3 regions of the Mesorhizobium sp. WSM4823 genome follow, and region 3 is predicted to be linked to each of the others. Evidence: riboswitches for the same ligand, from Rfam matches in the RefSeq annotation. Region 3 holds a riboswitch; each other region holds the start of a gene.
What was found. Region 3 has a riboswitch for thiamine pyrophosphate ahead of AC0L26_RS19675 (YkoF family thiamine/hydroxymethylpyrimidine-binding protein). Riboswitches for the same ligand answer to the same signal wherever they lie in the genome.

Region 1: linked by a shared signal. The riboswitch ahead of AC0L26_RS22055 (bifunctional hydroxymethylpyrimidine kinase/phosphomethylpyrimidine kinase) and the one ahead of AC0L26_RS19675 (YkoF family thiamine/hydroxymethylpyrimidine-binding protein) in region 3 are both predicted to bind thiamine pyrophosphate.
Region 2: linked by a shared signal. The riboswitch ahead of thiB (thiamine ABC transporter substrate binding subunit) and the one ahead of AC0L26_RS19675 (YkoF family thiamine/hydroxymethylpyrimidine-binding protein) in region 3 are both predicted to bind thiamine pyrophosphate.

What each region holds. Positions count from the first base shown of each region.
Region 1 covers NZ_JBVVQL010000009.1:150,953-160,897, reverse strand. Annotated here, with positions in the region: gene scpB (SMC-Scp complex subunit ScpB) at 71-763, opposite strand; gene AC0L26_RS22085 (DUF1403 family protein) at 769-1,794, opposite strand; gene AC0L26_RS22080 (DUF2604 domain-containing protein) at 2,514-2,810, shown strand; gene AC0L26_RS22075 (putative metal-binding protein) at 2,803-3,420, shown strand; gene AC0L26_RS22070 (Mov34/MPN/PAD-1 family protein) at 3,417-3,905, shown strand; gene AC0L26_RS22065 (E2 ligase fold family C protein) at 3,909-5,468, shown strand; partial or broken gene panD (aspartate 1-decarboxylase) at 5,615-6,056, shown strand; TPP riboswitch at 6,176-6,292, shown strand; gene AC0L26_RS22055 (bifunctional hydroxymethylpyrimidine kinase/phosphomethylpyrimidine kinase) at 6,277-6,774, shown strand; gene AC0L26_RS22050 (S8/S53 family peptidase) at 7,505-8,521, opposite strand; gene AC0L26_RS22045 (hypothetical protein) at 8,524-9,072, opposite strand.
Region 2 covers NZ_JBVVQL010000003.1:301,113-311,057, forward strand. Annotated here, with positions in the region: gene AC0L26_RS10170 (amino acid ABC transporter ATP-binding protein) at 1-694, opposite strand, end outside; gene AC0L26_RS10175 (amino acid ABC transporter permease) at 691-1,371, opposite strand; gene AC0L26_RS10180 (amino acid ABC transporter substrate-binding protein) at 1,530-2,303, opposite strand; gene AC0L26_RS10185 (RNA polymerase factor sigma-32) at 2,634-3,497, shown strand; gene AC0L26_RS10190 (M48 family metalloprotease) at 3,605-5,032, opposite strand; gene thiQ (thiamine ABC transporter ATP-binding protein) at 5,323-6,096, opposite strand; gene thiP (thiamine/thiamine pyrophosphate ABC transporter permease) at 6,093-7,712, opposite strand; gene thiB (thiamine ABC transporter substrate binding subunit) at 7,976-8,989, opposite strand; TPP riboswitch at 9,033-9,147, opposite strand; gene AC0L26_RS10210 (thiamine diphosphokinase) at 9,250-9,894, shown strand; gene AC0L26_RS10215 (ABC-F family ATP-binding cassette domain-containing protein) at 9,896-9,945, shown strand, end outside.
Region 3 covers NZ_JBVVQL010000007.1:235,790-245,734, reverse strand. Annotated here, with positions in the region: gene AC0L26_RS19685 (NAD-dependent succinate-semialdehyde dehydrogenase) at 1-1,012, shown strand, start outside; gene AC0L26_RS19680 (aminotransferase) at 1,195-2,574, shown strand; gene AC0L26_RS19675 (YkoF family thiamine/hydroxymethylpyrimidine-binding protein) at 2,682-3,290, opposite strand; TPP riboswitch at 3,281-3,393, opposite strand; gene AC0L26_RS19670 (aspartate aminotransferase family protein) at 3,482-4,855, opposite strand; gene AC0L26_RS19665 (hypothetical protein) at 5,003-5,125, shown strand; gene AC0L26_RS19660 (NAD(P)/FAD-dependent oxidoreductase) at 5,128-6,249, shown strand; gene AC0L26_RS19655 (hypothetical protein) at 6,412-7,272, shown strand; gene AC0L26_RS19650 (hypothetical protein) at 7,287-7,511, shown strand; gene AC0L26_RS19645 (hypothetical protein) at 7,511-7,753, shown strand; gene AC0L26_RS19640 (YybH family protein) at 7,809-8,168, shown strand; gene AC0L26_RS19635 (hypothetical protein) at 8,390-8,830, shown strand; gene AC0L26_RS19630 (NADH-quinone oxidoreductase subunit D) at 8,916-9,945, shown strand, end outside.

The DNA of each region.
Region 1 (9,945 bases), on a different contig from region 3:
CAGCGTCTTGTTGAGGACGCCGCGAACTGCGGCCACCGGCCAGGCCGCGTATTATTCATCAGTGCCGACGCTAAGCATGCTCTTCCTCGTCGTTGTATAATCCTGGCATGATATCACCTGCGAGTAGCTTCTCCTTCGAGAGCAGTCCAGCGTCCTCGAGGGCTTCGAAATCCGGCAGGTCGCGCAGCGTGTCGAGCCCGAACTCCAGCAAGAATTCTTTTGTCGTCACATAGGTGTAGGGCGCGCCCGGCGTTGGGCTGCGCGGACCGGAAGCGATCAGGCCGGCACCGCGCAGATGACCAATAAAATCGCGGCTGATCTCCTTGCCGAAGAAAGACGACAGTTCGGCGCGGGTGATCGGCTGAAAGTAGCCGATGCACATCAGCACCAGAACCTCAGACTGCGTAAGGTCGGCGGTCTTCCCACTTCCACCTACAGCAGCGCGGATGGCGTCTGCATAGGCAGGCCGGGTCAAATGTTTCCAGCCGCCGGCGACCGAAACTAGATCGTAAGGGCGGCCGCGCAGCTCCTCGCGGATGTCGTCGATGAGAAGATCAATGCTGCAGCTTTTCCCGACGATGCGGGCGAGCATTTCGCGGTCGACCGGCTCGCCAGCGGCGAAGATCGTTGCTTCGACTCGGTGCATCCATTCGCGCCAACGCGCTTCCGGCGGCAGATGATCCAGTTCCCGGTCAAACAGCTGGTCAGCTGATCGACGGTCATCTGGCTGGCTCCCTCCTCGCCTACGTGCACTCTCCGCCATTGTCTTCACAGCCCGTAGATGCGGAAGGTGGCGCGGCCGGACAATTCACGCACGGCACCGAGCTCGACCAGCCGGTCGAACAGGCGGCGCAGGCCGCGATCGCTCATGCCGGCGATTTGTTCCGAGGCGATGATCGCGTCGTCAGAGAGCAGCTTTTCCACGACGACGTCCGCCGCCTTGGCCCTGAGTTTCGGGGCCACGGCAAGCAGCCGGTCCGCGCGGCGCTCGAGCTCAGCGGACAGATCAATCGCACGCAACGCAGCGCGCGCCTGCGCGGCAAGCAGATCTTTCGCACGCTCGGGATCTGTCTCAGTGCCTGTCGCCACCGAGCTGGCTGCCGATCCACGCGAGCGACCGCTTGTTCCCAAGGCCGCTTCGGCGCCCAACAGCGGCACGGCCTGCGTCCAACCCAGCCGTTGCGCCAGCAGGGCGTCCGCGAGCCAACATCCGAAGGCTCGTGCGAAGCCATACCTTTCGGCGGCCGTGAACGCGCTGGTCAGCATGCCGACCATTCCGATGCTCGCGGAAAGCTGTCGAAGATCATCTGCCAGTTCGCCGACTGCGTCGTCGTCGCGGCGGAGACCAAGGTCATCCAGCACCGCGCCGATGCTCGCCTCGGTCAGCAGTTTCTCGGCAGGCGTGCCAGCCAGCCGGCGCCAGGCAAGCAGCATCGATCCGGCGGGACCGACGGACAAAAAATCGCTCGGCCGCGTGAGCAGCACCGCATCGCGCAATGCTGCCTCATCTTCGACGCGGTCCGCCTGCTTTGCCGTTACCGCGGCCGCCGAAAGTGCCAGCCGCTGCCGCCAGGCGCCGGCCCACCGCTCCTGCCGCCGAACCACCGCATCGAGTGCGCCGATGGTGGCGCCTGCGATGAGCGCCACCTCCTCAACATTTTTTCCAGCAAGGCTTTGCGCATCGGGAACCGCCCGACGCAACCAAGCAGGCACGGCGGCTTTCGGCGCAGCGACGCTTGCTTCACCAGTCAGCGTACCGTGGTAGCGCAGGGACAATTTGGGTCGAAGAATCATCCGCGACATGATGAGTCCTGGCGGCGCTTTTAGCAACCCAATTTGCACATAACCGCCGCGCCTGTCGCGGACATTAAACGAATGATAATGTTGCATTATCAGCCGTTTAACCCTACACTTTTCATTGCAACAAGTTAGACGGCTAAGATCGCTGCGGGCAACACCCAGACGACGGTTCGGTGTAGCCACTCACGTCAAATCCGGACAGTTCCGTCTTCTCGTCGCGACTATCGCGGTCCCCGGATGATCACGGCGACCTGCTTCCGAGACACCTTTCGAAGAGGCCGAACTCGGATCACCAACTCTACTCCGCGTCATTAAACCCTCCGTCAACTGTGCAGCGGCCAGAAGCCGCCCCAGGCAAACCGTCACAGCGCCCGCCCAAGAACCTGAATCATACCGGCCGGCGGACTTGCACGGGGTCGGCCAATTTTGCACGCGGCCAGTGGAGCAGGCGATGAAAGAGCACATGAATAGGCATGCCGCCAATATTTTGGCATTGCTTTAATCGATTATAGTTGTGAAGAGCTATTTTCAGCCCGTTTACTTGCGGCTCAAGTCACGCATAAATGAATGTAGCACCGATTCGGTGGCTTATCCCCTGTCTTTCGCGTACCCGCGGTCGTGGCGCCGAGCGGACGATTGAAGACCGCCGGTCTCACTAGCAGTGGGCACAAGGGCTTGGGGGCGGGTTGGCAAGCCACAGGAGTAGGACAACAATGACTAAGGATTCGGGTAAGGGCGATAATCACGGCGGCGGGCCAGGCAAGATCGCGATCACGGTGGTGGTGAACGGCCAGCCCACGCAAGTCGAAGCCAATCCTAGCCAGCCGCTTCACGTCATTCGTACCAAAGCCCTTGAGAACACGCAGAACGTCGCCCAACCGGCCGAGAATTGGGAATTCAAGGACGAGGCCGGCAACTTGCTCGACGTCGAGAAAAAAGTTGGCGATTTCGGTTTCGCGAACATTGTGACCCTATTCCTCAGCCTGAAGGCGGGCGTCGCAGGTGCCTGAAATCCAAACTGTGGACCCTGCGGTCTCGCGAGCGAAGTTCGATCGGCAGCTCGGCTGGTTCCAAACACAGGCAGGTCTTTACCGGGCTCAGGGTTGTTTCCTGATCGAGGCGAGCTTTCCTACGGCCTTCTTCATCTTCGCACCGCCCAAGATAAAGCCACAGATTCTCGGTGCAGCCGTCGAGATCGACTTTTCCAATTACGACCTCCGACCTCCGTCGGTGGTCTTCGTCGACCCCTTTACGCGCCGGCCGATTGCCCGGAAGGATTTACTACTAAGGATGCTCAGACGACCGCATCTACCCGGAACCCCACCGGATATGATTTCGGTCCTCATGCAACAGAACGCTCTGTCGATATCCGACTTCATCCAGGCCAACAGTGCGGAACACACGCCATTCCTGTGCATGGCAGGCGTCCGGGAATACCACGACAATCCAGCCCATTCAGGTGATTCATGGCTTCTGCACCGGGGTTCTGGCGAAGGCTGTTTGGCCTTTATCCTGGACAAGATCATCAAGTACGGGACCGGCCCCGTGGAGCAGCTTCAGTATCAGTTCCAAATCTCTGTGGGAGCCATGGTGATACCCCTACCCGCCATCCCGGAATGAGCGCTTTGACGGATGTAACGACCGTGACTCTCCCGCGCGGCTGCATCTCGACCACGCATGCGCATCTGCGTACAGTTGGTCGCGAGGGTAATGAGGGGATGGCGCTCTGGGTCGGCATTCAGCAAGACCGGCACTTTGCCGTAACAGAGACCGTTATCCCGGCGCAGCATCACGTTCGGACGAGCGATGGCGTTTGCGTGATCGTTCCGGCCGAAGAACTGCACCGGCTCAATGTCTGGCTCTACAAGAGCGGCCTGAAACTCTTGGCCCAGATTCACAGTCATCCGGGCCGCGCCTACCATTCGACGACCGACGACGCTTATGCGGTTGCTACCACGGTTGGGTGTCTGTCCCTGGTAGTGCCGAATTTCGCCAGCGAGCCTTTCGATTTTGCTCGGGTCGCCGCCTATCGGCTTGACGGAAAGGCCAACTGGAATGCGCTCCCTTCCGCGGCACTGTCGCGAATGATCACGATAGCGAGTTGAACGATGGCATTCGCTAACTTCATCGACCGCGCCGCCACGGCGGCATCTCAGGTCCTGGCCGATTTTCATCTGGAGGACTTCAAAGCAGCTCTTGAAAAGCAGGTCGTGGCCGTCGCCTTCGACGATCAGGCCGCTTCCTGCGCCGAAGGCCAGGCGACACTAGATCTTGCGGTGAGGTTGCTCGCCAGGCTCTATCCAGTTCTAACGATACTCCCGCTGGACAGCGCGGCAAGCTCTCAAGCCCAAGCGCTGGAGCGCTTGGCAAAGTCGATCAATCCAAAAGTCGGCATCCGGCGTTCCGGCAAGTCTGCCACCGTCTGCCTAGTCGCAGGGGTAACGCGCCCATCGCTCCGGTGCCCGACCTTTTTCATGGGATCGCACGGATGGGCGGCAAAGCTGTCGCGTACGGACCCGGTGGGCTCTGGCCCAAGTTTGCTGCCCTATGGAGCTGGCGCCGCCAGTTGCTTCGGCGCCGCCAACGTCTTTCGAACCATCTTCGCCGCGCAGCTGACCGGCGCCGAGTTGGACGAAGACATCGACCTCTCGTTATACAGCTACGACAAGACCAAAGCCGGCGAGGCAGGCCTGATCGACTTAGCTGTCGACCTTGGCGAAACGCATCTCGTTGGGCTCGGCGCGATAGGCCATGGCTCGCTTTGGGCCCTAGCGAGGCAACCCGGTCTTTCGGGTCGCCTGCATGTAATCGATCACGAAGCGATCGAACTCTCAAACCTGCAGCGCTACGCATTGGCCGGCCAGGCGGAGATAGGCATGTCCAAGGCGGTCCTTGCAACCACCGCCCTTCGATCGACCGCGCTAGATGTCGAGGCGCACCCGCTGACGTGGGCAGAACATGTTGCGCGCCGGAGCGATTGGGTCTTCGACCAAGTGGGTGTGGCGCTTGACACCGCCGCCGACCGTCTCACTGTCCAAGGTGCACTGCCCCGATGGATCGCGAATGCTTGGACGCAAGAACACGATCTCGGTATCTCGCGGCATGGTTTCGATGACGGCCAGGCTTGCCTTTGTTGCATGTACCTGCCCTCCGGAAAATCCAAGGACGAGCACCAGCTGATTGCCGAGGAACTCGGAATACCGGAAGCACACGAGGAGGTGAAAATGCTCCTGCAGACCAATGCCGGAGTTCCCAACGACTTTGTAGCTCGGGTGGCTACAGCAATGGATGTGCCGTTTGAACCGCTAGCCCCGTTTGTTGGCCAGCCCCTGCGCTCCTTTTATCAGCAGGCTATCTGCGGCGGTCTGGTGTTCCAGCTCAGTGATGGAAGTCGCCTCGTTCGAACCGTGGTTCCGATGGCCTTTCAGTCAGCGCTTGCCGGGATAATGCTTGCCGCGGAGCTGGTCAAACATAGTGCGGGTTTTCCCAGGAGCTCGACGACGAGCACTCGGGTGAATCTTCTGCGCCCCCTTGGCTCTCACTTGCACGATCCGAAGGCCAAAGATTCCAGCGGCCGCTGCATCTGTAGCGACGACGATTTCATTGCCGCTTACAGGCGCAAATACGGCAAGAGCGTTGAACAGCTAAGCGATCTCTCCGCCGCCTAAGCAGATGCGGATGTTTCCGATCCTAGGGGCCGGCAGGCGCCGGTCTCAGCGGCGGCGCTCTCGTCGTCGGGATATAGCCCGCCCCCGTTTTGGGCGGCCCCAAGGGACATTCGACCGTATCTTAAAGGTGAAGGGACAACAGACCAATGCGAAAACTTGTCGCCGGCAAGCTGCACGGCATCCATGTCACCGAAGCGTACCTCAATTACCATGGATCGATAACGCTGGACCCGGACCACTGCGAAGCAGCCGGAATCCTGCCGATGGAGTTCGTGGAGATATGGAACAAGAGTTCCGGTGCGCGGATTTCGACCTATGTCATTCTTGGCGAGCGCGGCTCACGGTGCTGCATCTCAACGGAGCGGCGGCTCGCACTTGCCAGCCAGACGACCAGAGCGTTGTCTGCAACTCCGTCTACCTGGACGAATCGCAGATCACCTCGCTGACGCCGCGGATCGTCTCGACCAGGACAACCGCATACGCGACCGCTTGAGCTACTCGGTCGATCTTGACACGCACGGCCAGTACAGTTTTTCCATCGTTGACGAGGCGAATGGGGCTTTGGCCATTCCGCGCTGGTGTCCGGGGCGTGATTTTGGCCCACGCATGCGCGAACTCCCGCGCGGTTTGATTAACCGCCGGCCGTCACCGCCGGCCCAAGGCGCCCGAACCTGCTTGACAAGATAGCGCAGGCCCGTTCAACCTAGGGCATTCACCAGGGGAGTCCCGGCAAGGGGCTGAGATACTGCTGGCTTTCGCGGCGCAGTGACCCGTTGAACCTGATCCAGTTCATTCTGGCGTAGGGACGGTGCAAGCGGCCGATGCCATCAACGCGCTGACTCGTGATCTGATGCCGATCTGCCGGCTCAACCTGGTCGAGCTGGCTCGATTGACCGGATCGGCACCGATCGCGGACGAAGAAGGGGCTTGTCGTCAGGCCCAAGAGCTATCGAGGACGGTGAGGGCCGCCGTACTCGTCAAGGGCGGCCATGCACAAGGAACGCGTTGCGTCGACGTGCTTGGGCAGCCGAACCAACCTGCAGTTCGGTTCGAGGCGCCCCGCTGGCCGCGTGAGATGCGCGGAACGGGTTGCATGATGGCCAGCGCAGTCGCGGCCTCACTTGCTCTTGGAGCGTCGCTGGAAGCGAGCGTGCGCCAAGCCAAGCAACATGTTTTCGATGCGCTTGCCGGATCGAAGGACTTCGGGGCCGAAAAGCTGATCGTGCCGAACATATCCAACGCTCCGATCAAGTCTGGGAGGCGATCCTGGTCTAGTCCCAGACATGACGCCCTATCCGAGCGGTGACTTGCGAAAAGCTCCCCTATTCCCTGCGTCGTAAGAGTGCTGGTCTGTAGGTCCACAGCTGTGCAGGCGGAACGTTGCGAACGACGAAATCATGGTGAGACACTTTATCGGTCCGGCGTTTTGATCACTGGTGACAAAGGACCGTTAGGTGATTTGCATCACGGGTCTTCCAGCAAGGATGCGGGCCAGCAAATCCTCGAGCAAGGCTCTGCGCTGCTCCATCTGAAAGCTCAGTATTGCCTATGACACAGTCGAACTGCTCCCGCCCTGCTCCGCCAAGACCCCACTCAGCGCGAACGCATCGCCCAATCGAAAATTCACGCCCGGAAAACCTCGCGACAGGCGCCGATAGAACCTTGGAATATTCGACCGACACCAGCTGCTGCGGGGATGTCACATTCGAGTTCGGGCGCTTTCGCCGTTCGAGCACCAGGCTGGGAAGACCATGACGCAGAGGTGCCGCCGGCGCTCCGCTCTTCCTTGGTCAGAACTGGCCCTGCAGGAGAAGAAGGTGATGCGGCTGTGATTGAGCGGAAGGACATTGCTCTGCCTTCATACATGAGATGGGAAAGCGCTATTCGGCCTTGTTTACCGGCAACGGACTTCGATAAAAACGCAGTGGCTCTTGTTTATGATTGGATCGGTCAACGGCACAGCTGCTGAATTCTGGGAGGCGATTTGTGTGGCTCTCAACGCCTCACAGAATCAGTTGCTCGATCGAAGTGCTCGTCTACCTGATCGAAACGGGTGCCAAGGCCCTCGAAAGGCTGGCCTCGCCGCGGCCGTAAGTCGCCGGATTGTAATTGACGAGCGTGTCGGTCCTAGCTGTGTCCAGCAACTGATTAGTAATCTGTGTCGGTGTTGCTGACGTGAACTTGCTGCCAAGGATGGCGGCATAGCCTGCAACCACGGGTGCCGCATAAGACGTGCCGTATAGGCCAGTGTTGTCACCCTCGACACCCACGGTCAGGAACTGGTTCCGCACCTCGGCGTTTGAGCCGGGATAATTCGAGTATCGGGCCAGCCGCGTCTTGTTCCCGGGAGTGCCATTGTGGTCGAGCGCACCCACGAAGATTGCCGATGGCGCCCCGATCAGCCCGAGGGTTAGCTCATCGAAATCCCCTTCATGCGGCCTACCTACCTCGTTGCTGCGGTTGTCGGCACTCTTTGCGACGATGGCAGTGCCCGCCCAGGCGGCATCGACGATCGCCTGCTCGCGCGGATGCTGGCTCAGTGGCTCTATAGTGCGGTAGCTCGCATTGATGATATTGAGGCCGTCCTGCAGCCCGATCGAAGGCCCCTCGAGATAGTCATACTTGAATATGTTTGCGCCAGGGGCGACCATGCCGGCAATTTCAGCGACCCAATCTCCATGTCGCTGCCTCTGCGTACCGCGACCGAGGTCTGCATCAAATGGCTGTTCCTTGAAATCATCTATGACATTTATCGATACGCCGGAACCGATAAAGCCTGATGTCCATGCTTCCCCAATATCTGGGCTCATCCAGCAGAATGTGCCGTCGGCATTTTGTGGACAGCCCGAGCTACTGCTTTCCGCGGCTGGAGTACCGGTCGTTCCTTTGCGGCTGATACCGGCATCGAGATCACCCGCGAAACCGGGTGCAGCCAACAGGCACGCTATAAGACCGACTACGAAACCTGCCGGGAACAATTGTGTTTTGCGCATAATCAACTTCCTGTCTGATTGTTCTTCATCAACGAAATTTACGGCCTTGCCTTTCACCATCGCTAAAATTCACCCCTGAACCGAAGGTCGAGTTTCCATCGGCTTGGCTCGAGGTTTGTCATGTATTTCAACGTGTCCGAGGGCCGCAGTTGCGAGGCGGCCAGACGGCAATTCACTGTATGGAAGCCGCCGAGGGCGCCATAGTCAGCCGTGCAAGGTCGTTCCGTCAGGTTCCCGCCCAAAATCGAACTGACGGTGAGAGAAAGCGTCGTGGACGGCGTCGGTCGCTTTTGCAGAATAAAGCCGAGTTTTACACCTGGGTCGATTCGGACCTTTTCGGCGCGTTGGCCGGTGCTCGCGCCCCACAGAAGACCGAAATCATCCGACAGCTGCGTCAACATTTCAAATCGCATGTCGATCCATTTGCTGTGGTACCACTTGTCGAAAGACACTTTGGTACCACCCGACAGCTCGTATCCGCCTTGTCCCAGATGGTTGGCGGCCGCGGTTAGCTCCGAACCCTGGTAAATGCCGACAAGGCTGGTCTCCTGTCCGTTCGCTGTCATAGCGCTGACGAGGAATGCCATCACGAACAGGACGTAGCTCGCCAACCGTATGCACATCTGCAGCGCCCATTGTTGGACCCGCCAGCAAATCATGTAATCGACACGCGGTCTGCAGTCCCTCGCCGCATCTTCAAACCGCACGGCGACTCTAGCCGCAGACGCAGGGCCGCCAGCGGGCAACGTATTCATTCGCAACAAATCTGTGATCCCCCGTCCTTCAATTTTGTCGAGCCATCTCTTCGCTCTTCCCTGGCAAGCTGCTCCCGCCCTATCGACGAAATTCAGCAAAATTCGTGCCAATCTATATGACGGTGTAAGGGGAATGGATTATACATTTGTTTTCAGCAGCTTAGCCAAAAACGTCCAAGATGCCGGCCAACCAAGGCTGTGTCGTCAAACCGACAAAGCCGACACAATTGTCGGATGTCGCCGAACACGCGGAGTGTGAACCTACCCGCATGGGCGCAGCAAAGCTCCCTTCGCGCTCCGGCCATCGGAGAGCCCTCGAGCCGGCCTTCAGATTACTTCGACGCAATTCTCTTCAGCTGGGCATCGCGCCGCCCAACTTGCAGTATTGAACGCGAGTACGTCTGAAAAAACGAGGTGCATTGGCTACTGCCGGCGCACCTCGTGCGAAGTGCCCGCATGCCGATCTGTTCAACAGTCGGGGTCGCGCCTAGCTCGAGCGGCAGGTGCTTCCCGAGTGCCTGTCGCCGCCACATCCGATCGCCTTGTAGCCGCGTAACAATTATGCTGCAAGGAGTGTGAAAGAGCAATATTTTCAGAATGACAGGCGCGAATCGAAAGATGCTCCTCTCCGCGATCTTGAATTGGTGAGCGATCAGAGGTCAGCAAATCGGAGTCAGCGGACCTGCGATTTTCCCACGCAACATGCAATGCGATCGAGAGGGGTTATAT
Region 2 (9,945 bases), on a different contig from region 3:
TGCTGAACAGAACAGCGGCGGGGCCTTTCTCGACGACGGCGCCGGCGTCGAGGAACACCACCTCCTGCACGATCTTGGAGGCGAGGCGCAGGTCGTGCGTCGCCATCACCATGGTAGTGCCCTCGCGGGCGAGCTGGCTGAGCACGTCGACCACCTCCTGCGCCAGTTCCGGATCCAGCGCCGAGGTCGGCTCATCGCACAACAGCACTTTCGGCGATGGCGCCAGCGCCCGGGCAATCGCCACGCGTTGCTGCTGGCCACCTGACAGCGTCGCCGGCCAGGCATCGGCCTTGTGCACCATGCCGACCTTCTCGAGCAGAGCGAGCGCCCGCTCGCGCGCCCTCGCCGTCGGCCATTTCAGCACCGTCACCAGCCCCTCCATGACATTCTCGATCGCGGTGCGGTGTGGGAACAGCTGGAAATTCTGGAACACCATGCCGGTCTGCAGCCGCAGGCGCCGGATGGCCGTTGCGGAAACCTTGCCGCCGGGTTGGAATTCGAGCGCGTCGTCGCCGATGCGCACTGTGCCCGAAGTCGGAATCTCGAGCAGGTTGATGCAGCGCAAAAGCGTGCTTTTCCCGCCGCCCGAGGGACCGACAAGGGCGGTGACGCTGCCCTCCTCGATGGTGACGGTCACCCCCTTCAGCACGAGGTTGTCGCCGAAGCGCTTCTCGATGTCGGTGAGACCGATCATGAGCGCGCCTCCAGGAAGCCGCCATAGCGGTTGAGCCGCTTTTCCAAGCGCGTCTGCAATGCCGAGAGCACGGAGCTCAGCGCCAGATAGAGGGCCGCCGCCTCGATGTAGAGGATCAGCGGCTCATAGGTGGTGGCGACGATGCGCTGCGCCGCCTGGAACATTTCCGGCACGGTGATGGCGGCGGCCAGTGATGTATCCTTGACCAGCGAGATGAAGGTGTTGGACAGCGGCGGCACCGCGACGCGGCCGGCCTGCGGCAGTATGGTGCGCCACATCGCCTGGCTCCAGGTCATGCCGATCGAATAGGCCGCCTCCCATTGCCCCTTCGGCACCGAGCCTATGACGGCGCGGATGATTTCCGACGTATAGGCACCGACGTTGAGCGTGAAGCCGATCAGCGCGGCTGAAAAAGCGTCGAGCAGGATGCCGACCGAGGGCAGGCCGTAGAAGATCAGGAAGAGCTGCACCAGAAGCGGCGTGCCACGGAAGATCCAAACGTAGAAGCGGACCACGGCGACCAGCGGCTTCGGGCCGAACAGCCGGACAAGCGCCGCAACCAGCCCGACGAACAGACCAAATGCGAACGACAGCAGTGTTAGCGGCACGGTGAAGATCAGCGCGGCCCATAGCAGCGTGGGCAACGAGTCCAGCATCAATTGCAGCCAATGCGGCACGAAAACCTCCTTGCGAGATTGCCGCCCAAAACAGGCCCGGCAGCATCGAGGCGCGATCATACGGTCGTCATATCACGCGAAAAGCGGCGGCCGTCAAAGACGGCTCGCCGCGATACTTGTCATGCGGGCCGGCAAAAGGCCCGCTCAGTGAAATGCGTTTACTTCGAAACGTCCTGACCGAAATAGGTGTCTGCAATCTTCTGGTAGGTGCCGTCGGCCTTGATGTCCGCCAGCGCCTGATTGATCGCGGCGACCAGCTCCGGATCGCCCTTGCGCACGATCACGCCGGAATAGTCGGCGTTTTCTTCCTGGGCGGCGATCTTCACATTGGCGTCGGGCTTGTGCTTCTTGAAATCGAGGAACGACAGGCTGTCGTTTATGGTCGCGTCGGCGCGGCCGGTAAGAAGCAGCTGGATCGACTGGTCGAAACCATCGGTGCCGACGAGCTCGGCGCCGTTCGTTTCAGCCAGCTTGCCGAAATTCGAGGTCAGCGACTGCGCCGCCTTCTTGCCCTTGAGATCGGCAAAGCTCTTGATGTCGGTGTTGTCGCCGCGCACGATCAGCACCGCCTTGGAAGCAATGTAGGGATCGGAGAAATCATACTTGGCCTTGCGCGCCTCAGTGATGCCGACCTGGTTGATGACGGCGTCATAGCGCTTGGCATCGAGGCCGGCGATCAACCCGTCCCATTTGCCCTCGAGGAATTCGGCCTTGACGCCAAGGCGCTTGGCGATCGCCTGGGCGATCTCGACATCGAAGCCGACCAACGCGCCCGAGGCATCATGATAGGTGAAGGGAGCATAGGTGCCTTCGGTGCCGATCTTGAGGACACCGGCCTGCTTGATCTGATCGAGATTGGCGCCAGCATGGCCTGATGTGACGGCCAGCACCTGCAATGTTGCGACGACGATGAGCGATTTAAGCCATTTCATTTTTCTGTGATCCCGTCCTTGGCCGGTGCCCGGCACATTCTAAGCGCCGGAAACTGACAGATACGGGCTGGCAAAATAAGGAACCAGATTTCAAAAATGAGCCACTTCCGAAATCCAATTCTCACAACCGTTCGAATCACGCCAACCCGCCACATAGCGACCGCCGTGATGGGTTTTTCTGACAGCCCAATCCACGCGACATCAGCAGCGGAACCATTCACCCGCATGGCACGTTCTTGGCTGTTGTAGGGCGCGGCGTCGCCAATTCAACCACGATGCCAGCTCAGGGTCGAGCGATCGCACCGCAACGCCCGGAAGAGGGAGCGCGGCATGATGGAAGATACGGCAGGGCGAACCATGGTCCGCGCGGCGATGAAAGCCCCCTATCTCGAGCGCGACGAGGAGCACGTGCTCGCGTTGCGCTGGAAGGAAGACAACGACCAGCAGGCGTTGCACCAAATCGCCATGGCGCATATGCGGCTGGTCATTTCCATGGCCTCGAAGTTCCGCCACTATGGCTTGCCCTTGGGCGACCTGGTCCAGGAAGGCCATGTCGGCCTGCTGGAGGCGGCGGCCCGTTTTGAACCGGAGCGCGAGGTGCGATTTTCGACCTATGCGACATGGTGGATCCGCGCCTCGATGCAGGACTATATCCTGCGCAACTGGTCGATCGTGCGCGGCGGCACCAGTTCGGCGCAAAAGGCACTGTTCTTCAATTTGCGGCGCTTGCGCGCCCGCTTGGCAAATGGCGCCGAGCCGATCTCAAACACCTCGCTCTATCGCGAGGTGTCGGTGGCGCTGGGCGTCTCCGAGGCCGACGTGGCGATGATGGATTCCCGCCTTTCTGCGCCGGACAGCTCACTCAACCAGCCGCTCGCCGATGATTCCGGCGCCACCGAACGGATGGAATTCCTCGTTTCGGACGATCCTTTGCCGGACGAGGTCGTTGGTGACACGATCGACGTCGAACGCCGCTCTCTCTGGCTGAAAACGGCGCTCGGCGCGCTTAATGCGCGCGAGCTCAGGATTATCGAGGAGCGTCGGCTGAGCGACGAGGGCGCAACGCTCGAAGCACTCGGCGAGGCGCTCGGCATCTCCAAGGAGCGCGTCCGCCAGATCGAGGCACGCGCCATGGAAAAGCTCAAGGTGGCGCTGGTGAAGCAAAACCCCGAGTTTTTGGCGACAGCCGCCTAGCGTAGCCTTGACTGCCCGCGACCGCTTATGAGTGTTTCGGCCGGCGAAGGCTGGAAGCGCAGGAAACCGCCGTTTGCGGGCCGGCATCACCTGAATATCGACACACCCTACCTGTCGGTGATGATCTTGACCTTATCGCCGGCCGAAACGGCAGCACCGGGCGACATCGCATTGAGCACCCGGAACAGGTCGAGCTTGCGGTCGACGCCGACCATCTGCGCGGCGAGCGAACCCATGGTCTGTCCGGGCTGCACCGTGACGACGCGGACATGCAGCGGCTTCAGCGCCGCTTTCTCCGCCGCACTCAACACGCGGAAGGAACCGCTGACGGAGCGCGCCACCGAGTCCAGCGTGGTGCTGGCGGAGGGGGCTGCCGTCAACAGCCGATAGACCTGGCCGCCGGCTCGGATCACCGCGATGTCGAACTGCCAGCCCTCGGCGCTGGCATGCGCCGTCGCCGCCTCGTTGCCGTTGATCGTTTCCTGGCGCACGCTGCTTTCATCGAGCCCGGCCACCCAGCCGCTACGGATGTAGTCGGTCAGGGAGCGGCTCTTGTCGATCGAAACGCCGTCGAACCGGATCGCTATGTCGCCCGGTCCGGTTGCCGTCACCGCCGCAGCCGAGTTGTCGATGATGAAGCCATCTGGCACCGAGAACGACACGCCGAGTCCCGGATGGAGGAAGGTTTCGCCACGCACATAACCTTCCTCCGGCGTGTCGCCATAGAGCAGGCCGTCTATGCCAGCGAGGAAGGGGGCACGGTCGCGCGTGCCGACGCCAGGGGCGCCGAACTGGCGGGCATGGCGCTGCGCCAGATCGATGCGCTGCGGCGTGTTGGGATGCGTCGCCAGGAAGTCGAGACTGGCGTCGGTGGCGCCGCTGATCGAGCGGAAATCGGTGTAGGCCGACATAGACTGGAGGAATCGGCCGGCGGCAAAGGGATCGAAGCCCGCCTCGCCGATCGACTTGATGCCGATGCCGTCGGCCTCCAGCTCCTGATTGCGCGAGAACTGGGCAAGCCGCAGCTTGCCGCGGATCAATGCCGCCTTGGCGGTCGGGCTGTCGCCGAGCACATCCGAGACGACCTTGGTTGCAAACCCCTCCTCGGCTTCGAGCTGCTGGCGCTGCAATCCGTGGTTTGCAGTGACGTGGCCCATCTCATGCGCGATCACCGCGGCGAGCTCAGCCGAATCGTTAGCCAACGCCAACAGGCCGCGCGTGATGTAGAGGTAGCCGCCCGGCAGCGCGAAAGCATTGACGTTGGGTGAATTGAGGATGGTGATGCGGTAGGTTTGGGTCGGATTGGCCGACACCACGGTCAGGCTGCCGACGACCTTGGCGACCATACGCTCGAGCTTGGGATCGGAATATTCGCCGCCATAGGTGGCGAGGATCCGCGGGTGCTGCGCCTTCGCCATTTCGGCGAGCTTGCTGTTGGCGGCGACATTGTCGACCGTGATCGGTTTGCTGGAAGGCTGGAAGCCGGATTCCTGGACGTCCGGAGGCGTGAACATCTGGCAGCTTGCCAGCGCCATGGCAAAGCCGGCCAGCGCGAGGAAGCGCGCCAGCGGTTTCCTTCTCACTCTGTCGGTGCCAGTCGGCAGAACAGCTTCCTTTCGGGTCTCGGCACATGACTCCCGAAAATCGGGCATCGATTTCCGAAGGACCATGCGCAAATCAACTGCCACAGCTTCGCGTCTACGAGCACACGCGGCACGTAGCGGCAAATCACAGCCTATGCCGGACCAGTATCGGAGGACCTAGCCACACTACTTTGACCATGGCAAGCAAGCGCCACATCGCCTGAAGCCGGTTTGGCCGTAAATTATGTCCGCTTCCGGGCAATATCTCGTGATTCGGCGCCAAACGAACCTGCACCGATATAGCGCCTGAAGGCTTCCGGTCCAGCCTTGGTGAAAAAATCGGCGACAGCCCCGGTTGCGGCAACCGTGCCATTGTCCAGGAACACCATGTCCTGGCCGATACGGTGCGCGTCTTCCGGCTGATGCGTGACGAACAGCACCGTCATGCGCCGCTCCGCATGGACGCCGGCTAGCAGATCAAGCATGTCGTCGCGCAAGGCCGGCCCGAGCGAAGCGAACGGTTCGTCGAGCAAAAGCACCGGCCGGTTGCGCACCAGCACGCGGGCGAGCGCGACGCGCTGCCGCTCGCCACCGGAGAGTTCGCGGGGCAGACGCTGTTCCTTACCGGCAAGGCCGACGCGCTTGAGCGCCCCAGCGATTGCCGCGCGGTCGGCCTCGGTCAGCCTGAGCGTCGGCGAGCGGCCAAGGCCGACATTTCGTTCGACCGAAAGATGCGCAAAGAGATTGTTCTCCTGGAACACCATCGAGACGGGTCGTGTCGATGGTGGTTTGGCGCCGACATCGGCGCCATCGATCAGCACGCGACCCGATCGCGGCGTCTCGAAGCCCGCCACCAGATTGAGCAGCGTCGATTTTCCCGAGCCACTCGGCCCCATGATCGCGGTAATCTTCGAGGCAGCGAATTCGACATCGAACAAAAACGGCGTTTCACTATGGCTGAACGAGACCTTTTCCAGCCGCACAGCCGTACCGTTTTCCGTGCTGTTGAGCGTCATGTCTTTTCTCCCCGCCCCAGCCGATCCGCGGCCAGGACAAGCGCGAGACAGACCAGGCCGAGCAGCAACGCCAAGCCTGCGGCGTCCATCGTACGGTAACTGCCCATGCGCGCCAGCAAGAGATAGGGCAGCGTCTGCAGGGCGTCGCTGCCGAACAGCGCAATGACGCCGAGATCGCCGAGCGACAAGGCCATGGCAAAGGCGAAGCCGGTGGCGAGCGGCCGCCGCAACGACGGCCATTCGATGAGCCAAAACCGGCTCCAGCCCGAAATGCCAAGCAGCAGACAGAGCCGTTCGTGGCGTTCGCTCGCCGCATCATAGCCGGGGCGAATAGCGCGGATGGCAAACGGCATCGCCATCACCGCATTGACGGTGACGACCATGACAGGGGCGATGGCAAAGACATCGCTGACGGTACGCAAGAGCAGGAACCAGCCGGCGCCGATGACGATGGGCGGCACGACGAGGACGAAGCCGGCGCCGGTATCGGTGGCATGTTCGAGCAGCGTCTTGGCACCGGCGCTGCCCTTCAAGGCCAGCGCCCTTCGCGCCATGACGAGCGACAGCGACAGGGCGACTGAAAGCAGCGCCGCCAGCAAGGCGAGCACGGCGCTGGTCAGCGCCGCTTGCCGCACCGCGCTTTCGCCCGCCAGCCGGCCGAGATCGGCGCCAAGGCCCGACATCACCGTGGCCGCCATCGGCCCGGCGACGAACAGCAACGCCAGAACGATCAATGTTGTGTTCAGCACGGTCTCGGGAAGGCCGGCCGAAAGATACCGGCGCTGCGCCACCGGCAGGTTGGCATCGCCGACGGTGTTGGCGCCAAGCCGCATCAGTGCCAGCACCACGACGAAGGTCAACGCGATCTGCAGCAGCGTCAGCGTGACGGCGCGGGCGGGATCGAAATCGAAACGCAGCGCCTGGTAGATGGCGACCTCCAGTGTCGTCGCGCGCGGCCCGCCGCCCAGCGTGAGCACGATGGTGAAGGATGTGATGCAAAGCATGAAGACAAGCCCGGCGACCCCCGGCAGCGCCGCGCGCAGCGTCGGCCATTCGATCAGCCGGAAGGCGGGTCTGGCGCCCATGCCGAGCTGGCTCGCCAGTCGCCACTGGTCGACCGGCACGGTACTCAGCGCCTCAAGGAACAGCCGCGTGGCCAGCGGCAGGTTGAAGAAGACATGGGCAACGAGGATGCCGGACAGGCCGTAGATGCCCGGCCAGCCCTGACCGCCAATCGCGCTGAGCACACCGGCGAAATAGCCGGTACGGCCATAGAGGGCCAGAATGCCGAGCGCTGCGACGATGGCCGGCAGCGCCAGCGGCACTGCGAAGAGCTGCAGGATGAAGCCGCGGCCGAAGAACCGCGGATGCCTCGACAGCGCCCGCGCAACAAACAACGCCGGCACGACGGAGAACAGCGTCGAGAGAAGCGCCTGCCACAGGGTGAAACGGGCGATGCGGAAGAGGTAGGAATCAAAGGCCGACGCGGCGCCGGACAGGTCGCGCGCGCCCTCGACGATGAGACCGGCAAACGCACCGCCGATCAGCAATGCGATAGCGGCGAGCGCGAGGGTGCCGGCTGTGACGCGGGAATCCGATGATGGCGCGCGTTGCACGCTAGACCACCAGATTCGAGATTCTTAGCGAGGATTGCGTTCCTTCGCGCCCCCCTCTGTCCTGCCCTCTTTGCCACCACTTGGCATCTCCCCCACGAGGGGGGAGATTGGCAGGTTCAGCGCTCCGCTCATTCCGGCAATGTCGGAGATTGGCGAAAGCCGGCATGACGGCCGATCTCCCCCCTTGTGGGGGAGATGCCAAGTGGTGGCAAAGAGGGCAGGACAGAGGGGGGCGCCGTAGAGTGATCATCGTCAATCAGAAGCTACTTGCTCATCACCGCCAGCCACTCGTCGACCCAGGCCTTGCGGTTGGCGGCGGCCTCTTCGGGGCTGAACAGCAAGGTCTTGGTTGGCTTGACCAATTTGTCGAAGGCCGGGTTGAGCGGCTTGTCGGTCTTGCCGGCGGGGAACATCCAGTTGGTCTCAGGAATGACATTCTGGAATTTCGGCCCGGTCATGAAGGTCAGGAACTTTTGCGCCAGCGGGTTCTTCGCGCCTGACGTGGTGATGCCGGCGACCTCGATCTGCAGATATTCGCCCTCCTCGAAGGAGGCCGCCTGATAGCGTTCGGTGTTCTCGGCGACCATGTGATAGGCCGGCGACGTGGTGTAGGACAGCACCATCGGCGCCTCGCCCTTGGTGAATAGGCCATAGGCCTCGCTCCAGCCCGGCGTCACGGTGAGCACCTTTGCCCTGAGCTTGGCCCAGGCTTCCGGCGCCTTGTCGCCATAGACCGACCTCACCCATAACAGCAGGCCGAGACCGGGCGTCGAGGTGCGCGGATCCTGGATGACGATCTTCTCATCGGCATCGCCCTCGACCAATTCCTTCAGGCTTTTCGGCGGGGTCTTCAGCTTTTCGGTGTCGTAGACGACGGCGAAATAGCCATAGTCGAACGGCACGAAGATATCGTCGCTCCAGCCGCCCGGCACTTTGACGTCCGACACCGGGCCATGCGGCGAAAACAGGCCGGTGGCCTTGGCTTCCACCGTCAGATTGGTATCGAGGCCGAGCACGATGTCGGCCTTGGTCGCGGCCCCTTCCAGTCTGACGCGGTTGAGCAGCGCGACGCCGTCGGCGACCGCGACGAATTCGAGAGAACAGCCGCATTCCGCCTCGAACGCCTTCTTCACCGCGGGGCCTGGACCCCACTCGGCGGTGAAGCTCTCATAGGTATAGACGGTGAGTTTCTCCTGCGCGGATGCCGGCCCGGTGCCGGCGAGAACGGATGCCGCAAGCAGCATTGCCGAAACAAGAGAGTATAAAAGCGTGCGCATCGGCGCCTCCTTCGTTGGCATTGAAAGGAATTGAGGCGTCGGGTTGTCCGAAACGTCTAATCCCTCCGCCGGTACAAACCGGATCAGGTTCAGCGGGTTGGCATGCTTGCCTCTCAGCCGGTCCGCGAAGATCGCGTCCAGCACCCCGTTAGAGCGCTTCGACACATAGGCCCGCCCCAAGTGCTGCGCAAGCGGAAGTTTGCCGGGCATCCAGAGCGCGGCCTTCCGTTTCGCAAGCAGGGCTGGTAAGGGCCACGCATATGAGCAAATTCACAATCCTGCTTGGCGGCGATCTTATCCGCACGCCGCTGCTCGACCGCCAGGTCGAAGGCTCCCGTGTCATCGCCGCCGACGCCGGCATGAGCCATGCCCGGACGCTGGGCCTGACGCCGGAACTCTGGGTCGGCGACTTCGATTCGGTGCCGGCGGATTTGCCGGACGTGCTGGCCGCCGTGCCCCGCCAGGTCTTTCCCGCAGAAAAGGACAAGACCGACGGCGAACTGGCTATCGCCGCCGCGCTCGACCGTGGCGCCACCAGCCTCGTGCTCGCCGGTGCGTTCGGCGGCAAGCGCACCGACCACGCCTTCCTGCACCTGGCGCTCAGCGTCCGAATGGCTGAGGCAGGCATAGAGGTGCTTTTGACCAGCGGCGGCCAGGAAGGCATTCCCTTGCTTCCCGGAAAGACCGGCTTCGACTACACCGACGGCACGCTATTTTCGATCCTCGGCTTCTCCGACCTTTCCGGCCTGACCGTCTCCGGCGCCAAATGGCCGCTGAACCATGTCGAAGTCGCGTTCGGCTCGTCGCTGACCATTTCCAACGAGGTCAAGGGCCGGCTCGAAATCGCGCTGGGCAGCGGCCGCGCGCTGTTGCTCGCCCATCCTTTTCCCCTACCTGAAAGCTGACATGGCGCCGCCACTTCTCAATCTTGACGGGATAAAACTGACCTTCGGTGG
Region 3 (9,945 bases):
CGGTGTCGTCGGCGTCGTCACGCCGTGGAATTTTCCCGCGGCCATGCTGACCCGCAAGGCGGCGGCAGCCCTTGCCGCCGGCTGCACCATCGTCGCGCATCCTTCGTCGGAAACGCCGCTGTCGGCACTGGCGCTGGCCGAACTCGGCGAACGCGCCGGCCTGCCGGCAGGCGTCTTCAACGTTCTCACCGGCAAGGCTTCGACCATCGTCGGGCGGATGTGCGAAGACGCTCGCATCCGCGCCATGAGCTTCACCGGCTCGACCGAGATCGGCAGGTTGATCGCCGCGCAAAGTGCGCCGACGATGAAGCGGCTGGTGATGGAGCTTGGCGGTCATGCGCCGCTGGTCGTCTTTGCCGACGCCGATCTAGACAAGGCTGTGACCATAGCCGTCGATGCCAAATTCGCTACCTCCGGCCAGGATTGCCTCGCCGCCAACCGCATCTATGTCCAGCGCCCGATCTACGATCGTTTCTGCACCGCCTTCGCCAGGCGCATCGAGGCGTTGCGGACAGGCAATGGCCTGATTGATGACACCGACATCGGGCCCTTGATGCACGAGCGCGGCGTCAAGAAGGTCGAGGAACAGGTCGCCGATGCGCTCGCCCATGGCGCGCGCTGCCTCACCGGCGGCAAACGCGATTCTGCAGGACCGCTGTTCTACCAGCCGACCCTTCTGGCCGATGTCACCGACGACGCGCTGATCATGCGCGAGGAAACCTTTGGTCCGGTCGCCGCCGTGACGCCTTTCGACAGCGAAGACGAGGTCATCGCCCGCGCCAACGCCACCGAATACGGCCTCGTCGCCTATGTCGTCACCGAGAACGGCGGCCGCCAATTGCGCATGGGCCGCGCGCTCGACTACGGTATGGTCGCCATCAACCGCGTCAAGATCACCGGCGCGCCTATCCCGTTCGGCGGCGTCAAACAGTCCGGCATCGGCCGCGAGGGCTCGCGCCATGGGCTCGAAGCCTTTACCGATCTTAGATATCTCTGCCTGGACGTGGCGTAAGGTGTATCGACATTCAGGTGATGCCGGTCTGCAAATGGCGGCGTCCTGCGCTTCCGGTGCTCACGTACGAAAAAGTACGCTCCGCTCCGGTTCTCGGAAGCCACCATTTTCGACTCGTCCTGACCTGAATCTCGACACACCTTAGGCCGCGTCGGGACCATCTTTCTCTAAGGAGTCAAAAAATGCTCGATCAGTCCAACGAACTCGCCGCCTGGGACCGCGACCACTTCTTCCATCCCTCGACCCATATGGGCACGCATGCACGGGGTGAATCGCCTACCCGCATCATCGCCGGCGGCGAAGGCGTCACCATCTGGGACAACAACGGCAAGAAGAGCATCGATGCCTTCGCCGGCCTCTATTGCGTCAATGTCGGTTATGGCCGGCAGAAAATCGCCGATGCCATCGCCGCGCAAGCGAAAAACCTCGCCTATTACCACGCCTATGTCGGCCACGGCACCGAGGCGTCGATCACGCTTTCCAAGATGATCATCGACCGGGCGCCGCAGGGCATGTCGAGGGTCTATTTCGGCCTCTCCGGCTCCGACGCCAACGAAACCAACATCAAGCTGATCTGGTACTACAACAACGTGCTCGGCCGGCCGGAGAAGAAGAAGATCATTTCGCGCTGGCGCGGCTATCACGGCTCCGGCGTCATGACCGGATCGCTGACCGGGCTCGGCCTGTTCCACAACGCCTTCGACCTGCCGCGTGCGCCGGTCCTGCACACCGAGGCGCCCTACTATTTCCGCCGCGCCGACCGCTCGCTGAGCGAGGAACAGTTTTCTCAATACTGCGCCGACAAGCTCGAAGAGATGATCCTGGCTGAGGGCCCGGACACGGTCGCCGCTTTCATCGGAGAGCCGATCCTCGGCACCGGCGGCATCGTGCCGCCGCCCGCCCTCTATTGGGAAAAAATCCAGGCGGTTCTGAAGAAGTACGACGTGCTGCTGGTCGCCGACGAAGTGGTCACCGGCTTCGGCCGGCTGGGCACCATGTTCGGCTCCGACCATTACGGCATCAAGCCCGACCTGATCACCATCGCCAAGGGCCTGACCTCGGCCTATGCGCCGCTGTCTGGCGTCATCGTCGCGGACAAGGTCTGGCAGGTGCTGGTGCAGGGCTCAGACAAGCTCGGCTCGCTCGGCCACGGCTGGACCTATTCGGCGCATCCGATCTGCGTTGCCGCCGGTGTCGCCAACCTTGAGCTGATCGACGAGATGGACCTGGTGGCCAACGCCGGCGAGACCGGCGCCTATTTCCGTGCCGAACTGGCGAAAGCCGTCGGCGGCCATAGAAACGTCGGCGAGGTGCGCGGCGACGGCATGCTGGCGGCAATCGAGTTCGTCGCCGACAAGGACGACCGCGTATTCTTCGACGCCTCGCAGAAGATCGGGCCGCAGGTCGCGACCGCTCTTGCGGCAAGCGGCGTCATCGGTCGCGCCATGCCGCAGGGCGACATTCTGGGCTTCGCGCCGCCGCTCTGCCTGACGCGCGAAGAGGCCGACATGGTCGTCTCGAAGACGGCCGATGCGGTGAAAAGCGTGTTTGCCAATCTCTGATCGTCGAGCCTTATGTGTTATCGCTTGTCCTTCTCCCCGGGGAACAGGGTGAAGGACAAGCTCCAACACTGACGACCCCTTTTTGGGGGTCGGACGAAGGAATAAGGCTACCGAGGGCTCGGGCTGTTCGCCGACACGGTGAGATCGAGCGCGACATGGCCTTGCGGTGCGCCGAAGCGGAGGAAGGCCTCCGACAACGTCGCGAACACCGGCCCGGCATCGCCCCTCAGCTTGGTGCAGAAATTCTTCGACCTGTCGAAGACGCCCGAAGTCTTGAGAAATTCGATGCAGCCGTAGATCTCGTCCATGTGATGGCCCTCGCCGAGCGGATAGAGCGAGAACTGCGCGGCGACCTCTTGTCCGAGCTTTTTTGCACTGTCGACATGGACCCGCGCTGTGTCGATGCGCTCGGCCAGGGACAAATTATGGCTGCTGCCGGAAATCGGCGTACAGATCGGATCGTCAGGCTCGCCCGGACAGCCGCGCGACACCGTTGCCGACAACACGCAATGCACGCCACTTGCCGCCGCCGATGCGAACAGATCGCGCATGGCCGGGAAAAGCTGTTCCGGCGGACCGACGATCAGCGTCGAGATGTCGTCGGTTTCGATGCGGAAATTCGGGCGATAGGGATCCATCGCCGAAAGCGCCCCAAGGATGACGCCGACGAAATCGTCGCACATCGGATAGAGGGAAATCTGTGCACCTGAAAACATGGTCGCCTCGCTCCGCTGGCATTACCCAGATCAGCTTGAGGGACCGAGGGCTTGACACCTTCCATCTCAGCCCCGGCAATACGGAGCGCCCCTGTCGATATCGGTGGACGTAGCACCGGCGCAAAGGATGTTCAAGTATGATCCAGTGCCAATCGCAACGCCCATTCAGCCTCTGCCTTCGGGTGGCCTGTTCAGCCCTGTGACCCGACCTGTTCGGCGGCTTCGAGCGACCTTTCAAACGCGTCGACCATCTGATCGACCTGAGGCTCGGTGATGATCAGCGGCGGACAGAAGGCCAGCGCGTCGCCCATGTTGCGCGAGATGACGCCGTTCTGCTGCAGGAAGCCATTGACGAGCCCGCCCAGCGCGCCGGCGGTCTGCCACGGCGTCTTGTTCGCCTTGTCGCCGACCAGTTCGACTGCCGCGATCAGGCCGACGCCGCGTACCTCGCCGACAAGCGGGTGCGAAGCGAGGTTGCGCAACCGTTTCTGCATATGCGCGCCGACCGTGCGCGCATTGCCGACAAGATCGCGCTCCTCGATCAGCTTCAGGTTTTCGAACGCGACCGCCGCTGCGACGGGATGGCCGCCGCCGGTGAAGCCGTGCCCGAAGGTGCCGATGCGATTGCTTTCGTCGGCAATCGGCTCAAAAATCTTTTCGTTGATCAGCAGGGCCGAGATCGGCAGGTACGACGAAGAAATCTGCTTCGACAGCACCATGATGTCGGGCCTGATGCCGAAGGTCTGCGAGCCGAACATCTCGCCGGTTCGGCCAAAGCCGCAGATCACCTCGTCGGCGACGAGCAGGATGTCGTATTTCGACAGGACCGCCTGGATCTTCTCCCAATAGCCCCCCGGCGGAACGATGACGCCGCCGGCGCCCATGATCGGTTCGCCGAAGAAGGCAGCGATGGTGTCCGGTCCCTCGGCCAGGATCAGCCTTTCCAGATCGTCGGCAAGCCGGCTTGAAAACTGCTCTTCGCTTTCGCCCGGCAGCGCCTCGCGCCAATGGTGCGGCGTCGACGTGTGCAGCACATTGGCGATCGGCAGGTCGAAGGAAGTGTGGTTGTTGGGCAGACCGGTCAGGCTCGCTGAAGCAATGGTGACGCCGTGATAGCCGCGATTGCGGCTGATGATCTTCTTGCGCGCCGGCTGGCCGAGCGCATTCGACCGGTACCAGATCATCTTCATGGCCGTATCGTTGGCTTCGGAGCCGGAATTGGTGAAATACGCCTTGCTCATCGGCACCGGCGCCATCTGCACCAGTCTCTCGGCGAGATCGATCAGTGGCGAATGCGATTTGGAACCGAAGTCGTGGTAGTAAGGCAGCTTGGACATCTGGCGCATCGCCGCATCGACCAGCCGCTTTTCCGAGAAGCCGACAGCGACGCTCCAAAGCCCGGCCATCGCCTCGATGTAGCGGTTGCCGGCGAGATCCTCGACATAGATGCCGTCGCCCTTCTCGATGACGAGCGGCCCTGCCTCCTCATGCTTGCGGGCATTGGTGTAGCCGTGCATGTGATAGCTGATGTCGCGAGCTTCGGGAGAATTCGGTCGAGCGTCCATGATGCCTCCTGTCCTGCATGCCGGGACGTAGGTCCTGCCGCCTTCGGAGCATCGGCAGGTATGCCCCTCTTGCATTATGCTGTTTGATGCAGCTGTTTCTTGTAGGGGTGTCAAGCCCTTTCCAAGGGTTGCCGGATGGACTCAGACATGCAGAATTTCAGCTTCGAAGCCGTAGAACGCGAGAACCTGCGCGAAGCCGTCCACGCGCGTCGCCGGCACATGGCCCCCGAATGGCTTATCAGGCATAACAACAAGGCTGAGGTGGCCTGATCATGGACCATGTCGACTGCATCGTCGCCGGCGCCGGCGTCGTTGGCCTGGCGATCGCGCGAGAGATGGCGCAGCGCGGCTTGGACACCCTGATCCTCGAGGCTGCGAACGCGATCGGCACCGGAACGAGCTCGCGCAATTCCGAGGTCATCCATGCCGGCATCTACTATCCTGCAGGATCGCTGAAGGCCAGGCTCTGCGTGGCCGGCCGGGAAGAGCTCTACCGTTATTGCGAGGAGCGGGCGGTCCCGCGTGCGCGCTGCGGCAAGCTCATTGTCGCCACGGATGCCGAACAGGAGCCGGTGCTCGCTTCCATCCTGGCCAACGCCTCTACTTGCGGTGCGGGCGACCTGGTGCCCTTGACCGCCGCCGAGGTGCGCAGGCTGGAGCCCAAGCTGCGATGCACTGCGGCCCTGCTGTCTCCCGCGACCGGCATCATCGACAGCCACGCTTTGATGCTGGCGCTGCTGGGCGACGCCGAAGAGCACGGGGCGGCGCTCAGCCTCAACACCCGCATCGTCTGCGGCCGCATCGAGGGAGCGCGTATCGTGCTCGACACACTCGACGGCACCAGCGGCGAGCGCTTTGAAATCGCTACCGCGCGATTCGTCAACGCCGCCGGGCTTGGCGCCACGGCACTCGCCGGCTCGCTTGACGGGCTCGACCCGCAATTCGTGCCAGAACTTCGCTATGCCAAGGGCAATTACTTTTCGGTCGCCGGCCGGGCGCCGTTCTCGCGGCTTGTCTATCCCGTACCCGAGCCTGGCGGCCTCGGCGTCCATCTGACGATCGATCTCGATGGCATCGCCCGCTTCGGGCCGGACGTCGAATGGACGGATCAACTCGACTATCGCGTCGATCCAACGCGTGGCGAGCGCTTCTACGACGAGATCCGCAAATACTGGCCGGACCTTGCCGATGGCAGCCTGCAGCCCGCCTATAGCGGCATCCGGCCGAAGCTTTCGGGTCCCGGCCAAGCCAATGCCGACTTCGTCATCCAGGACGCAACGGTGCACGGCGTCGGGAGCCTGGTCAATTTGTTCGGTATCGAGAGCCCCGGCCTGACCTCAAGCCTGGCGATCGCCGACCACGTCGCGCAGCGCTTCGCGCCGACGGCAAACTAGCCGAGGCGAGACCGAGCGCGCGCGCCCGCTGCCAAGGCGTAGTCAAAAACGCCCGTAAGCCATCCGTAAGCCGGGGTCGCAGAACCTGGGTCCATCGATCATAGCCGATTGCCGGAAGTTTCGAGCTCCGGAACCGTCGGCTCCATGACGGAGGAGGATCCGATGCGACTCGACAACGATCACGCGCCATTCCGCCGGGATGACGCGCTATCCGAATGGCACACTGCCTCGGCGCTCGCCGATCTCTTGTCCTTCGAGGCGTCGAGTCTTGACCCAAGACCGAAGGCTGGGGGCTCCGGCCCGACGGCGGAGGCCCTTTCACGATTTGCGACGGCGATCCGGGCGCGTAGGGCCGATCCTGGCGGCTACTACAATCTTGGCAATGCACTCGGGCTGGTGATGGGCGTTGCGATCCAGCTCGCCGCCCTTCAGGGATCCGGCATGCGCGGCGGCACCGCGCTGTTCGATTATTTCGCCGGCAGCAGCAGTGCGGTGGCGCTGACGCTGGCGACGCTGGTCTTCTTCTGCAGCGGCGAAGTCTATCATCGCGCGTGGACCGGGCGCGATGTCCCCGATCCCACGCTTAACCGCCTCGCCGATCTCCTGTCGGGGATCGGTGCGATCGGACTTGGCACAGCACTGTTCCTGCTGGACCAGCCGGTGCTGGCGGCGACCGCTGGATTGCTGCACGCGCTCGGCAAGTTCGGCAGCGCCGCCTTCGGGTCCGGCGTGCCCGGGTGGCCGACTGGGTGGCCCGACCCGTTCCGCAGCGCGGTGCTGGCCAGCCGCCTGCCGGCGATGCTTGCGGCGGCGCTGTCGATAGGCGCCGCCTTACCTGAGGTGCGGTTGGGCGGTTCCCCTGCCCTTATTGCCGAGCCGCTGACATTGCTTGCCTGCTACCTGCTGTGGGCAAGGGCCGACCTTCTACTGTTTGCCGACGGCGCCGGCGAAAGCGCGCCCGCCGCCACGGCACGGCCCAAGCGCCTGCCCTGGCGCCGTAAACCGCTCAAGGCAACCAAATAACCGGGATCATGGATATGAAGAACCGTTTCGAAGCCATACCGAACCCAAGCTACCGGTTCGAGATCTGGGACAATGAGACGGGCGAGCCCGTCGTCCATCACGACCGGCTGCTCACCTTCGCCTCGGCGAAGTTGGCGGCAAGGATCGCCGACTTCCTCAACGAGGGCCGCAGCCACCGGCGCCGCGCCGGCGCCGCCAAATGGCGCGTTGCGGACCGCGATATCGACCGAGGCGGATGATGGCCAAGCTCGGCATCACAGGCCGCCCGGCGTCTGGGGTTCATGTCGGCAAGGGCGTGATCGACGACAATCTTGGCATCGCCATGCCGATATTCAAGGCCAGCGCCAAGGATCCTCTCCTGAGCTGGATCGCATCCGGAAGCAGCCTTCACATCAACCTTGGCGGCGAATCCACCTACGACGTATCCCTCAAGGGCAGCGCGCGGGCCGCCAAGACCTTTGCGGCAGCCTGCAACTCATGAGACCATGTAATTCGTAGGAACCCGCAGTTCATGAGAGCCCCGGAGGAGCGTTGCCATGACCGATGAATCACGCCGTGAGCCGGCGCGTGATCCCCAGGATTTGGAGCGCCTGCTGATTTCCCGGCAGTGGCTGGGAGACATCGACGGCATGGCCGCGCTTTTTGAGCCGCACGCCGTCGTCGACAGCGGTGAAGGGCAGCTGACGGTTGGCCGGGAAGCGATCCGGGCACTCTTCGCAGACATCACCGCAACCGGCCGAAAATTTGCTGCCGGAAACCAGGCCCCGGCTGTTGTCAGCGGAGACCTGGCACTCACGTCAACCCGTCTGCCAGATGGCACCGTAACCGCCGAGGTCGCCCGCCGCCAAGGCGACGGGACATGGCTATGGGTGATCGATCGATTCTCCGTTGCTTAGCATCGGCTCGACGCATGCTCCCGGAAATCGGAATCGATTTTCCCCAGACGATCATGCAACGGGCGCACGGCGCTGTGGCGTAATGGCGGCTGTGCTCGTCGTGGCGAAGCCGCCCCAATGACCTTATCCGTGGACGGACCGGGAACCATAATCCGGCACAGCGGTTGAGTGGTGATCAGGTGATCCTCCCTCGAGCAAAACGGAAAACGGAAGGAACGATCATGCGCATGTTGACGACAATTGCCGCCCTTTCGGGGTTGGCCCTGGCGCAGCCGATCTACGCGCAATCCACCGACCCGCAGCTTCCGCAGATCGCACCCTTGGCCCCGGAAGCCCAGCCCGATCCAAGCCTGCCTGACCAAACACCGCCCGACCAAGCCCTGCCGGATCAAGCCTTGCCAGATCAGGGTTTCACCGACCAGAACTTTACTGGCATTGCGATCGTCGCCCTCGAGGATCTGCCTCCGGAACTCAAGACACAGGCTGAGGCCGTGATCACCCAAACCAGTGTTGAAGATCTGCTTACCTTGCAGAACTCGATCGATGAGTCGCCACAGGCAGCAACCGCGCTGGCAGCGAACGGACTTGATTCGTCGCAGGTCGTCGCTGCCAACATCGATGGCGATGGCACGCTGACGCTGATCATCCAGACAACCACCTGATCGGCAGGCACCTGATCGGCGGTCCGGGCGGCCGACCGGGGTATCCGGCTTCGGCCGTAACAGCCCAGTACAGCGGAGCACCGTCATGGTCGAAGCCGCAGTTCGCAACTTCACCCTCAACTTCGGGCCGCAGCATCCCTCTGCTCACGGCGTCCTGCGGCTGGTGCTGGAACTGGACGGCGAGATCGTCGACCGCGCCGATCCTCATATCGGTCTGCTCCACCGCGGCACGGAAAAGCTCATCGAGTACAAGAACTATCTGCAGGCCCTGCCCTATTTCGACCGGCTCGACTATGTCGCGCCGATGAACCAGGAGCATGCGTTCTGCCTCGCCGCCGAAAAGCTGCTCGAAATATCGGTGCCGAAGCGCGGACAGCTCATCCGTGTGCTCTTTTGCGAAATCGGCCGGCTTTTGTCGCATCTCCTCAACGTCACGACACAGGCCATGGACATCGGTGCGCTGACCCCGCCGCTTTGGGGTTTTGCGGAGCGCGAGAAGCTGATGGTCTTTTACGAGCGCGCCTCCGGAGCCCGCATGCATGCGAATTATTTCAGGGTCGGCGGCGTGCACCAGGACTTGCCTCCAAAACTCCTGGACGACATCTGGGCTTTCTGCGACCCGTTCCTCAAGGTTTGCGACAATCTCGACGAATTGCTCACCGGCAACCGCATCTTCAAGCAGCGCAACGTCGATGTCGGTGTGATCGTGCAGGACGACGCCTGGGCCTGGGGCTTCTCCGGTGTGATGGTGCGCGGGTCGGGTGCGCAGTGGGATCTGCGCAAGGCACAGCCATATGAATGCTACCCCGAGATGGATTTCGACATTCCCATCGGCAAGAACGGCGACTGCTATGACCGCTATCTCGTCCGCATGGAAGAAATGCGCCAGTCGGTGCGGATCATGAAACAATGCCTGGAAAAATTACGATCGCCGGAAGGCCAAGGGCCGGTGGCAATTCCGAACCAGAAGATCACGCCGCCGCGGCGGGCGACGATGAAACGCTCGATGGAAGCGACGATCCATCATTTCAAGCTCTACACGGAGGGTATTCGTGTGCCCGAAGGAGAGGTCTACGCCGCGGTGGAGGCGCCAAAGGGCGAGTTCGGCGTCTATC